One region of the Erwinia sp. AK-PDG3-5 genome, then DNA from elsewhere that is predicted to be linked to it. Evidence: predicted binding sites of a transcription regulator. Region 1 holds the regulator's gene; each other region holds the start of a gene.

Region 1 (3,147 bases):
TATGAGCCGCAGCGAGCTGATTGAAGAAATGGTCATGGCGCAGTTGGCCGATCGGGACCGCTGAACAGGCGCTTTCAGCCCCCCCCGGTGAAGCACAAAGCGACAAAAGCAGGCGGATTACTCATTTATCCCCCTGTAGCTGTCTGCTATCATTGCCGGTATCTGTAATAAGCAGCCTTTACCCTATCAATACGTTTCAAGAGGTTAGTAAGTCATGGCAATCGTAGGCATTTTCTTTGGCAGCGATACGGGCAATACAGAAAACATTGCAAAAGTGATCCAAAAGCAGCTCGGTAAAGAGGTGGCTGAAGTTCATGATATCGCTAAAAGCAGCAAAGAAGACCTTGAAGCCTTTGATATTCTGCTGCTCGGTATCCCAACCTGGTACTACGGCGAAGCGCAGTGCGACTGGGATGATTTCTTCCCGACGTTGGAAGAAATTGATTTCAACGGCAAGCTTGTTGCGCTGTTCGGCTGTGGCGATCAGGAAGATTACGCTGAGTACTTCTGTGACGCGATGGGCACCATCCGCGACATTATTGAGCCTAAAGGCGCGGTGATCGTCGGCCACTGGCCAACTGAAGGCTACCATTTTGAAGCCTCGAAAGGGCTGGCGGATGATAAGCACTTCCTCGGTCTGGCTATTGACGAAGATCGTCAGCCAGAACTCACCAGTGAGCGCACCGAGCAGTGGGTCAAACAGATTTATGACGAGCTCCAGCTGAAAGAAATCCTGGAAGCGTAATCAGACCGGCCTGATTGGGAGGTATCTCACATCAGGCCAGTGGTTTTTTCTATAGAAGTAATAGACACATTTTTGTAACTTTCATCTGCAAATCTGTAAAATATCGCCATCGGTCACCCGCTTTCTCAGCGCCTTTCGCTCTAATAGCGACTATGATGAGGCAGAGCGAAATGTTAGCCCAACCGCTTGCTCTCACGGACGTAACGACTCTTCTCCTTACCTCCCTTGATTGAGATGCATCAGCGGTGTTCATTTCGAAATATCAGTTCTATAATGAGACGTTTGGCTTTTCGCGACGACCGATGTTCAGGGCTTTTCAGCCACAAAGTGACTAGCAAAGTAACAGGACAATATCCGCATGACTGACAATAACACCGCATTAAAGAAGGCCGGCCTGAAAGTCACGCTTCCACGACTTAAAATTCTGGAAGTACTTCAGGAACCTGAGGGCCATCACGTCAGTGCGGAAGACTTGTATAAGCGTCTGATTGACATGGGCGAAGAGATTGGTCTGGCGACGGTTTACCGCGTTCTTAACCAATTTGATGATGCCGGGATCGTTACCCGTCATAATTTCGAAGGTGGTAAATCCGTTTTCGAACTGACTCAGCAGCATCACCACGATCATCTGATTTGCCTGGATTGTGGCAAGGTGATCGAGTTCCGTGATGAAAACATCGAAGCTCGCCAGCGTGATATTGCCACGCGCCACGGCATCAAACTCAGTAACCACAGCCTGTACCTTTATGGTCACTGCTCAACCGGTGACTGCCGTGAAGATGAGACGCTGCACGACAAGTAATCTACACTAACAGCAAAAAACCGGTGATCTTTCACCGGTTTTTTTTTGCCTGTAGACCCGTTACAGCGTTTCCGTCCGGCTGACGCGCAGACCATCAGGACTGCGCGTACGCAGCAAAACCTTACCCGCCGCCGCCGGCGGTTGATCCGCCTGCCACTGCTGCCAGGTCGCCCCTTCGTCCAGGCTGTACTCAACGGCTAAGCCCGGTAACTCGGTATTGACCATCAGCTTCCCGTCCTGCACCACCCCACCGGGTATCGGCAAGCGATAGGCAATGCCGGCTTTATCCAGTTTTGCCAACTCATGTTGCCCCAGAAGATTGGCAAACCGCTGCCAGTCCTTCAGCTGAGCCTGCTGGTCAACAAAGCGAGTTTTGCCGCCGGTATACTCTTTGCCGGCTTTATAATCCTGCTCCCAGGCTGCGCGGTGCCAGGCGCGTTCAGCCACGGAAAGAATGCGAGGGAAAAGCTTGTACTCCACCTGCGCGTCGGTACGGGTGGTTTCACTCCACAGTTGAGCGGAGATGCCGTGAGCGCCGGGCCAGGGCTTGTCAGTTTTAGCCGTGAAGGGTTTGCCGTCGCGATCGACGGAAGTCTCGGCGTTTTGTGGCAAGTTATCCGGCGCGAAGTGGAAGATTTTTCGTTCATCGGTAAAGCGTGTTCCCCAGTAGTATCCCCGCTCCAGCGGATTCACCTCGGCAGGAAAATCGAGATACAGGTAATCCGGATTGGAGACGATCACGTCATAACCTTTGCTTGCCCAGTCATTGGCAGAATCAAAACCGCCCCAAAACAGCGTATCCCAGAAGTTGACCGCAACCCTGTCCGTTGCAAAGGCTTTGGCATTTATAGCGTCTTTAATACCATCCTGCCAGGCGTGCATCTTGCCGATACCGTGTGCCTTAACCTGCTTGCTGACGTTTAGGGCAAAGTCGCTCGGCAGATGATCCAGGTCTTCGATCTTTCCTTCTTCAATCATCACCTGGCAGACCTGAGATTTTGCCCACGGCTTATCTTGCTGGCTTAAGTCCAGTAAACCGGTGCCTGCAACGGGAGTGTTCTTATCCGAATAGCCGGATCCTAAGCGAATATTTTTGGCTTCATCCCCGCCGAAATGCCAGGTCTTCAGCGGCTGTCCGGCGGCGTTATGCATCGCCTGAATTTCACCTATCACCTTATCGGTAAAGCGTAACGAAGAGCTCAGGCACGGATTGAGATAGCTGGTGCGATCGTAAAGCTGCACGGAGGTGGTGTTGGAATTGTCGCTGGGATCAAGCAGGCGGAATTCATTGGCTTCTTTTTCCTGACCGGCATTGAACAAGCGATCGTAACGCGCTTCCATCGAGATTACCGCTGCCCGGGCGTGGGCCGGCATATCGATTTCCGGGATGACCTGAATGCCGCGCGCATCAGCATACTTTACAATATCGATATACTGCTGACGGCTGAAATGACCGCTGCCACTGTTATCACTGTTTGGTCCCGATCCCAACTGCGGCAGCAAACAGCGCTTCTCTTCGAGATCATGACAACGCTTGCTGCCAATCTCGGTTAACTCCGGCAGGCCTGGAATTTCAATACGCCAGCCTTCATCGTCGGTC
Region 2 (3,147 bases), 2.2 Mb from region 1:
GTAATAAAAAAGGGCCGACATCTGCATGTCGGCCCTTTTTTTAACGCCCGTCGGTTACTTCCCGGCGGTTTCCATTCCCATCAGACCAATCTTCAGATATCCCGCCTGACGCAGTTTATCCATCACGCCCATCAGCGTTTCATAATCCACAGACTTATCTGCCTGGAAGAAAATGGTGGTCTCTTTGTTGCCTTCGGTCTGGCTGTTTAGCGCATTCAACAGCGTGTCCGGCGTCACCGCATTGTTGCCAATGAACAGCTGCTTGTCGGCTTTGATTGACAGGTAAACCGGCTTCTCAGGACGCGGCTGCGGCGCACTGGTGGAAGCAGGAAGGTTAACGCGGACGTCAACCGTTGCCAGCGGCGCGGCGACCATAAAGATAATCAGTAGCACCAGCATCACGTCGATAAACGGCGTGACGTTGATTTCATGCATTTCGCCGTTGCTTTCGAGATCTTCATTCAATCGCATTGCCATGGTGCTTATCCTACCCGCAGTTTCTGAGCGGGCGCACGCTGTGCGCTGCCGCTGGCGGCCAGGTCCAGATCGCGGCTTTGCAGCAGCATCACCTGGGCGGCAACATCGCCCATTGACGCTTTGTAGTTGCCGATCAGGCGGGCAAAGACGTTGTAGATCACCACGGCGGGGATGGCCGCAACCAGGCCGATAGCGGTGGCCAGCAGGGCTTCCGCAATCCCTGGTGCCACCACCGCCAGGTTAGTGGTCTGGGTCTGGGCAATGCCGATAAAGCTGTTCATGATGCCCCACACCGTACCAAACAGACCGACGAACGGTGCGATGGCGCCGATGGTGGCGAGGAAACCGTTGCCGCGGCCCGCGTGACGGCTAAAGAACGCCACGCGGCGCTCCAGGCGGAAAGAAGTACGCTCTTTGATGCCGTTGTCGTCGTCGGAGCCTGCGGAAAGTTCCAGCTCGTTTTCCGCTTCTTTCAGAAACTGCGTGGTCAGGCTGCCCGTTTTAAAGCTGGCGCTGATCTGCGCGGCTTCCTGCAGAGAGCGTGCACCTGCCAGCGCGTTCTGCTCGTTTTTCAGGCGGCGTTTAGCGGCGCTGAGTTCAAAACTTTTACTGAAGAAGATCGCCCAGGTCACGACAGATGCCAGCAGTAAGCCGATCATCACCACTTTTACTACGATGTCTGCATGCTGGTACATGCCCCAGACGGAAAGATCCGTCTGCATCAAATCATTCGTCACGCTGTGTCTCCAACGTCATTCAACGGGTAAAAAAAACCAGTGCGGATCATACCAAATCAGTGCTGAATTGATAGTGGTTATCATTACTATTTACTTTTGGGGTAACATTTTTTACACACTTTCCTGATTTAACGCATATCCAGCCGACTTTTGCTGAATCTTTCTCACAGTGCCCTACGCTTAATTTCGCCCAGCCGCCTGCCGTGTTAACGTTAAGGCAGACCAGACATCCGCAAACAGAGCATTCCGATGACCAGTAAAAAAATTGAAACGGCGCTGATTGCCGCCGGACGCAGTAAACGTTTTACCCAGGGCTCAGTGAATAGCGTGATCCAGCGGGCCTCCTCGCTGGTGTTTGATAGCGTGGCGGAGAAAAAACGCTGTACCGCCGGCCGCGCCGATGGCGAGTTATTTTACGGCCGTCGCGGCACGCTGACCCACTTTTCCCTGCAGGACGCGATGACCGAACTGGAAGGTGGCGCGGGCTGTGCGCTCTATCCTTGCGGCGCGGCCGCGGTTGCTAACGCCATTCTGGCCTTTGTTTCTGCTGGCGATAACGTGCTGATGGCGGGCTCGGTGTATGAGCCGACGCAGGACTTCTGCACCAAAATCCTCAGCAAAATGAATGTCTCCACCAGCTGGTTCGATCACTGCATCGGTGCGGAAATTGCCGAACGGGTGCAGCCAAATACCAAAGTGGTGTTCCTCGAATCTCCGGCTTCGATCACCATGGAAGTGCAGGATGTCCCGGCGATTGTCGCCGCCGTGCGCAGCAAAGCGCCGGATGCGGTGATCATGATCGACAATACCTGGGCCGCCGGCATTCTGTTCCGCGCGCTGGATTTTGGTGTGGATATTTCTATTCAGGCCGGCACCAAGTATCTGATTGGTCACTCCGACGCGATGATCGGTACCGCCGTTGCCAATGAACGTTGCTGGGCACAGCTGCGTGAAAACTCCTATCTGATGGGTCAGATGGTCGATGCCGATACCGCCTATATGGCCAGCCGGGGATTAAGAACGCTGGCCGTGCGCCTACGTCAGCATGAAGAAAGCGCAATAAAGGTCGCCAACTGGCTGGCGGATCGGGCCGAAGTTTCCGTGGTCAATCACCCTGCTCTGCCACAATGTAAGGGACATGAATTCTGGCAACGCGACTTTACCGGCAGCAGCGGCCTGTTCTCCTTTGTGCTGAAAGCGCGTTTGACCGACCCGCAGCTGGCTGAGTATCTCGATCGCTTCGAACACTTCAGCATGGCCTATTCCTGGGGCGGCTACGAGTCGCTGATCCTCGCTAATCAACCGGAGGAGCTGGCGGAAATCCGGCCGGCCGGCGGCGTGGATTTTACTGGCACGCTGGTGCGCCTGCATATTGGCCTGGAGAACGTTGACGACCTGATTGAAGACCTGGCTGCCGGATTTGCTCGTCTTTCCGCCTGTCCTGCCTGATAAAGCTAAACGGACGATTAACGGTGCGACATCCGCGCCCTTGATCAAAGTGTGGTGAGGGGATTAGCGCTACAATGGCAGCTTAACGCAGTAAACAGGAATTAAGATGGGTGTATTGCATGAGATTGTTCAGGCGCTGTGGCATCAGGATTTTGCTGCGCTGGCCAATCCGGACGTCATTTGGGTAGTTTATTGCATTATGTTCGCTACCCTGTTTCTTGAAAATGGCCTGTTGCCCGCCTCGTTTTTGCCGGGCGACAGCCTGCTGTTACTGGCAGGCGCGATGATTGCCAAAGGGGTGATGGACTTTGTGCCTACGGTGGCGATCCTGACGCTGGCCGCCAGCCTCGGCTGCTGGCTTAGCTATTTACAGGGGCGCTGGCTGGGCAATACGCGGCTGGTGAAAAGCTGGCTGATGCATCTGCCGGTGCAGTATCACCAGCGGGCGTGGAATCTGTTTCATCGCCACGGTTTGACGGCTTTG
Region 3 (3,147 bases), 1.4 Mb from region 1:
GACGTAAGTTTTATATTCAGCAATCGGTCCGACCAACTGCATCACGTCTGGCTTGCCGTCAGAAGGCGCTGTGGTGCCCTTGACGATCAGCTTACCTTTCGGATTGCTTAACAGGCCGCAGGTCAGGTCATATTCACCGGCTTCCAGATTCGCCGTCAGCTTCTGGGTAAAGCCAGGCGCGATATTTTCACGTTCTTCGACCACCATCACCCCTTTCAGGATCTCCCACTCCAGCCCTTTCTGGCTGTTGTTCTGGATGATGAACTGGGTTTTCCCCGCGTTCACCGTGACGTTCATTGGATCACACTGTTTGTCATTCACGCTGATTTTAACTTGCGGAATATCAGCAGCCATCGCAGCGGCAGAACCGGTCAGCAAAGTCACGAGCGCAGCATTCAGCGCGTGCTGGCGAAAACGAAGAGTCATAGTAAATCCCTGTGAAAAAGTGACGCGCCTGCAAAACAGGCGCGGACAAAGGCTTAGCGTGTGGTACGCACTGCCGTAGCCTGTGGACGCACTGGCATAAAGAACAGCAGCAGCGCAGGAATTAAATAGATAAACCAGACCGCCACTTCGCTGACGCTTGGCGTTTCCTGGTAGCCTAACATCCCTTCCAGCAGCGTACCGATAAGGGTGCTGGTGGAAAGCGTGTTACTCATATCAAAGGCGATGTCCTGGAAATGATTCCACAGCCCGGCTTCGTGGAAGGCGCGGATTGCACCGGCGGCCAGACCGGCGGCCACAAACAGGATAAACAGGCTGGTCCACTTGAAAAAGGTCGCCAGGTTTAGACGCACGCCGCCCCAGTAGATCAGCATGCCGAGGATAACCGCGGTCGCCAGGCCCAGTATGGCGCCCAGCGGTGGGCCAATGCCCACATCCTGCTGGAATGCAGCAAGCAGGAAAAACACCGATTCGAGGCCTTCACGGGCAACTGCCAGGAACACCATCATAATCAGCGCCCAGCCGCTGCTTTTGCCCTTCTGCAACGCAGTGTCCACGGCATCTTCCAGCTGGGCCTTCACGTTGCGGGACACTTTGCGCATCCAGAACACCATGTAGGTCAGGATACACACGGCCACCACGGCCACGATCCCTTCAAACAGCTCCTGCTCTTTCTGTGGGAATTCGCCAGTGGTTTCGTTGATAAAGTAGCCCACGCCAAGGCAGAGTGTGGCGGCAACAAACACGCCCACCCACATTGCGCCAAACCATTCACTGCGATGGGTACGCTTCAGGTAACTGGCGATCAGGCTGACAATCAGCGCGGCTTCCAGGCCTTCGCGTAACATGATGAGAAAGGGAACAAACATGCCTACACCCTCGAGTGTGAAAGAATTTCAGTTGCGGTAAAGAAACGTAAATCAAAACGATATCGATTATCATTATCGGCAACAAAAAAACAAGAGGCATCGTGGGTATTTTCGCAATCTGCGAGAAGGGGCGCGGCGGGGCTGTAACGGGCCGAGCGAAGAGTGAACGGGAGTCAACCGACCGGGCGTCAGCGCGACGCCCGGTGGTAAACACCGACTTATTTGGTGTTGTATTCGATTTCTGCCGCTTCGAAACGTTGCTGTGCCGCGGCGCTTGGCTCGCTGCCCATCAGGCTGACAATCCAGATTGCCAGGCTGGCGAACAGGAAGCCTGGGATGATTTCATACAGATCCAGCCAGCCGTACTGCTTCCAGATCAGTACGGTTGCCGCACCGATAATCATGCCTGCCAGCGCGCCGTTACGGGTCATACGCTTCCAAATCAGTGACAACAGTACCACTGGACCAAACGCCGCACCGAAGCCCGCCCAGGCGTAGCTGACCAGTCCCAACACGCGGTTCTCCGGGTTCGAGGCCAGCGCAATGGCGATCACCGCCACCAGCAGAACCATCAGGCGCCCTACCCACACCAGCTCACGTTGAGTGGCGTTTTTGCGCAGGAAGTTTTTGTACAGGTCTTCCGTCAGTGCGCTTGAACACACCAGCAGCTGACAGCTCAGGGTGGACATCACCGCCGCCAGGATAGCGGACAGCAGGATACCGGCAATCCACGGGTTGAACAGAATGCGCGCCAGCTCAATAAAGATGCGCTCGCCGTTTTCAGATACGCCCACCGCCTGCTCCGGATGGTTCTGGAAATAAGCGATGCCGAAGAAGCCCACTGCAACCGCCCCACCCAGACACAGGATCATCCAGATCATGCCGATGCGGCGTGCGCTGCGGATTGAGCGGTGGGAATCGGCGGCCATAAAGCGCGCCAGAATATGCGGTTGCCCGAAGTACCCCAGTCCCCAGCCCAGCAGCGAAATCACCGCAACAAAGTTCAGGTTTTTCAGCATATCGAGGTTTTCGATACTTTTCGCCTGAATCACTTGCAGTGAATCACTCAACCCGCCGACGGCGAAAATCACCATCACCGGCGTCAGGATCAGCGCGAAGAACATCAGGCTGGCCTGCACGGTATCGGTCCAGCTGACAGCGAGGAAGCCGCCAACGAAGGTATAGATGATGGTGGCCGCAGCACCGGCCCACAGCGCGGTTTCATAACTCATGCCGAAGGTGCTTTCGAACAGACGCGCACCGGCAACGACGCCGGAAGCACAATAGATAGTGAAGAACACCAGGATCACCAGTGCGGAGATGACGCGCAGCATTTTGCTTTTATCTTCAAAACGACTGGAGAAGAAGTCCGGCAGGGTGAGCGCATTATCATGATGCTCGGTCTGCACGCGCAGACGCCCCGCGACAATTTTCCAGTTAAGGTAGGCGCCGATGGTCAGGCCGATGGCAATCCAGCTTTCTGAGATGCCCGACAGGAAAATCGCGCCAGGCAACCCCATCAACAGCCAGCCACTCATATCCGACGCCCCCGCCGACAGTGCGGTGACCACACTACCCAGGCTGCGCCCGCCGAGGATGTAATCATCGAAGTTTTTTGTAGACCGGTATGCAATAAAACCTATCAGCACCATGCCGAGGATATAAACACAAAAGGTCACCATCATTGGTGTACTCAGAGTCATTCAGGTTCTCCACTTATTATTGTTGATGCGCCACCGTAAGAGCTATCCATAGTCACCGCTGGAACGTCGCGGCGCTACCTCCCTGGCTCAGCGCGGGGTATCCTGCCGTAAACCGCTTTGGCGCACAAACG
Region 4 (3,147 bases), 470 kb from region 1:
CTGATCCTCACCTACGCCGCCTTTGCGCTGGCCTTCTTTTGTCGGCCGATTGGCGCGATGATTTTTGGTCGCATCGGCGACCGCATCGGCCGCAAGCCGACGCTGATTGCGGTGCTGCTGCTGATGACGCTGGCGACCTTTCTGATTGGACTGATGCCCACTTATGCTACCGTCGGCGTGGCGGCACCGCTGCTTCTGACCCTGCTGCGGATGCTGCAAGGGCTGTTCGCCGGCGGGGAATTTGGTGGTGCGGTGGCGCTGATGACCGAATTCGCCCCGGCGGGAAAACGCGGACGCTACGGCGCGTGGCAATCCTTCACCGTCGCGCTGGGGTTACTGGCAGGTGCCGGTCTGGTGGCCTTGCTGTCCGCGCTGCTCACGCCCGAACAGCTGAAAGGCTGGGGATGGCGAATTCCCTTCCTGCTGGCGTTACCGATGGGGCTGGTAGCGCTGTGGCTGCGGTCACAGCTGGAAGAGCCGCCCACCTTTGCCAAAGCGCAGAAGCTTGAACCCGCGCCGCTGTCTTCAGTCGTGAAAGCCATCGTACTGGGTATTGGCAGAATGATGGGCTGGTCGGCCGCGGGCTACACCTTCCTGGTGGTGATGCCCTCGTGGTTGCAGACCGCACTGCATGCCAGTTTTCAGCAGGCGTTGCTGGCAACGGTATTGGGCAACGTCGGTTTTGCGTTAACCATTTTACCGGCGGGAAGGCTCAGCGATCGCTATGGCCGACGCAGTATTATGCTGCTGGCGATGCTGGTGGTGGTGCTGTTTAGCTACCCACTGCTGGCCCTGTTGCAGCAACCGGACGCCGCGCTCTGGCTGAAAGGATTAGCCGTGCTGATAGCCGGTGCGGTAGTGGGGATGATTGCCGGTCCCGGTCCGGCGATGCTGGCCGAGATGTTTCCTACCCGCATTCGCTATACCGGCCTGGGCCTGGCCTATTCACTTTCTAACGCCGTTTTCTCCGGCTGTGCCGGGCTGATTATCACCGGGCTGATCAAACAAACCGGAAATATCTATATCCCAGCGTGGTATGTGATGATCACCGGGGCGATCAGTGCGCTGGCGCTGCTGACGCTAAACCGCGACGATCATCTGCACGACCTCAAGCCTTAGACTCACCTCAAGCCAGCGGCGCGCTCCGCTGGCCTCTCCTGCCGGCGATATAATTCCCTTATTTTTGCAAGTGAATAGATAAGCAAATTCAATGCTTGAAAGTATGTTACGGAAAGATAATAATTCTCATTGAGATTATCATAAATCTTTACATTACCGTCACGACGCGTCTTTCACTGTAACAGCGTCAGCGGACCTTTCTTCGCATTTTGTAAGGGAATTGACAATGAGAATGGCTTTTTCTTTAAAGCGTTCTGCTTTGCTTTGCTCCATCGCTCTGGCTACACCTGCTTTCACCTTTGCGGCCGAGACGCTGGTCGTTACCGCGCAACCCGCAGAAACGGCGACCACGCCAACAGAGGGTTACACGGCTAAAACCAGCAAAGGCGCAACCAAAACCGATCGTCCACTGATCACCACCGCCCAGTCCGTTTCCGTGGTCACCCGTCAGCAGATGGAAGACCAGGGCGCGATGGACGTTAACCAGGCGCTGAACTATACCGCCGGTGCCTTTACTAACTTTGCCGGAGCCGCAACCCGTTATGACACCGTTTCTCTTCGCGGCTTCCACGGTGGGGATGTTGATAACATCTTCCTCGATGGCCTGCGTCTGATGAGCGATCCGGGCAGCTATAACGTCCTGCAGGTCGATCCCTGGTTCCTGGACCGTATCGATGTGATCAAAGGCCCGTCTTCTGCCCTGTATGGTCAGACCGTGCCGGGTGGACTGGTGATGGAAACCTCCAAGCGTCCACAGTTCACGCCTGAAGGCCACTTCCGTGCCTCTACCGGCACCAATTCCACCAACAGCGCCGCCTTTGATTACACCAATGCGATTAACGATCAGTGGGCGTTTCGTCTGACCGGCATCACCCGCAACAGTGACACCCAGTACGATCACACCCGTGAAGAAAAATACGCCATCTCCCCTTCCGTGCTGTGGCAGCCGGATGAAGATACCTCGCTGTTGCTGCGTGCCTATCTGCAGAAAGACCCGTCCGGCGGCTATCACGGTGCCGTACCGGGCGATGGCAGCATCACCGAACATAACGGCCGCAAGCTCAGCAACGGTTTCTACGACGGCGACAGCTCGCTGGATCAGTTCAAGCGTAACGAGCAAATTTACAGCTACGAATTCGCTCACCGCTTTAACGACACCTGGGCGTTCCGTTCTAACGCCAGCTATTCCCACTCCAACGTCAACCTCGATCAGGTTTATCAGATTGGCTGGGACGCCGATAACCCGAATCTGCTGAACCGCTACTACTCCGGTTCACGCTCTTCGCTGGATGCGTACGCCATCGATAACCAGCTGGAAGCCGATTTCGCCACTGGCGAAGTGGATCATAAAGTTGTGCTCGGCGGTGAATACCACCAGTACAAGAACGATCTGAGCGATGCCAGCGGCTATGCAAATCAGCTGAACGCGTTGACCGGCCAGGCCGTCGGCGATCGTCTGAGCTACGACTTTACCGATTCGCAGCGTCGTTATTACCAGACCGGCGTCTATCTGCAGGATGAAATGACCTGGCAGAAATGGCACCTCGATCTGTCTGGCCGTTATGACCGCATCGTGTCGGAAACGGATGATTACTCAACCAGCACCAAAAACCGTCGTCAGGACGATCACGTCAGTGGCCGTGCCGCCCTGCTGTATGCGTTCGACAATGGCATTTCGCCATATGCCAGCTACAGCCAGGCCATTACGCCGCAGTCACTGTCCGGTGAAGATGGCAATCTGCTGAAGCCAACCACCTCCGAGCAGTATGAAGCCGGGGTGAAATACCAGCCGAACGGCACGTCCGATCTCTACTCGGTTGCGGTTTACGATCTGACGCAGAAAGACGTGGGTAACCGCGTTGTGGTCGGTTCCTATTATGAGCCGGCCGGTAAGGTGCATTCACAAGGGTTTGAACTGGAAGCACATAACCAGATCACGCCACGTCTGAGCACCATCGCTAACTACACCATGAACCACGTGCGCTTTAAGGATTCTGTGGATGGCAACGACGGCCACACGCCGTACGT

What was found. The regulator Fur, encoded in region 1, represses iron uptake genes when iron is present. The targets are predictions, from matches to a motif close to ATAATAATGAGAACNACTATCAA.
Region 2: the regulator Fur is predicted to act here: its motif matches at 1,282-1,304, upstream of exbB (tol-pal system-associated acyl-CoA thioesterase).
Region 3: the regulator Fur is predicted to act here: its motif matches at 1,364-1,386, upstream of efeU (iron uptake transporter permease EfeU).
Region 4: the regulator Fur is predicted to act here: its motif matches at 1,233-1,255, upstream of AC1UKS_RS13110 (TonB-dependent siderophore receptor).

The regions. Positions count from the first base shown of each region.
Region 1 covers NZ_CM165967.1:3,319,799-3,322,945, forward strand. Annotated here, with positions in the region: gene ybfE (LexA regulated protein) at 1-64, shown strand, start outside; gene fldA (flavodoxin FldA) at 215-745, shown strand; gene fur (ferric iron uptake transcriptional regulator) at 1,104-1,547, shown strand; gene AC1UKS_RS15405 (beta-N-acetylhexosaminidase) at 1,608-3,147, opposite strand, start outside.
Region 2 covers NZ_CM165967.1:765,570-768,716, reverse strand. Annotated here, with positions in the region: gene tcuC (tricarballylate/proton symporter TcuC) at 1-4, shown strand, start outside; gene exbD (TonB system transport protein ExbD) at 55-477, opposite strand; gene exbB (tol-pal system-associated acyl-CoA thioesterase) at 483-1,214, opposite strand; gene metC (cystathionine beta-lyase) at 1,464-2,663, shown strand; gene AC1UKS_RS03515 (DedA family protein) at 2,770-3,147, shown strand, end outside.
Region 3 covers NZ_CM165967.1:1,961,246-1,964,392, reverse strand. Annotated here, with positions in the region: gene efeO (iron uptake system protein EfeO) at 1-426, opposite strand, end outside; gene efeU (iron uptake transporter permease EfeU) at 480-1,313, opposite strand; gene putP (sodium/proline symporter PutP) at 1,532-3,016, opposite strand.
Region 4 covers NZ_CM165967.1:2,853,678-2,856,824, forward strand. Annotated here, with positions in the region: gene AC1UKS_RS13105 (MFS transporter) at 1-1,119, shown strand, start outside; gene AC1UKS_RS13110 (TonB-dependent siderophore receptor) at 1,346-3,147, shown strand, end outside.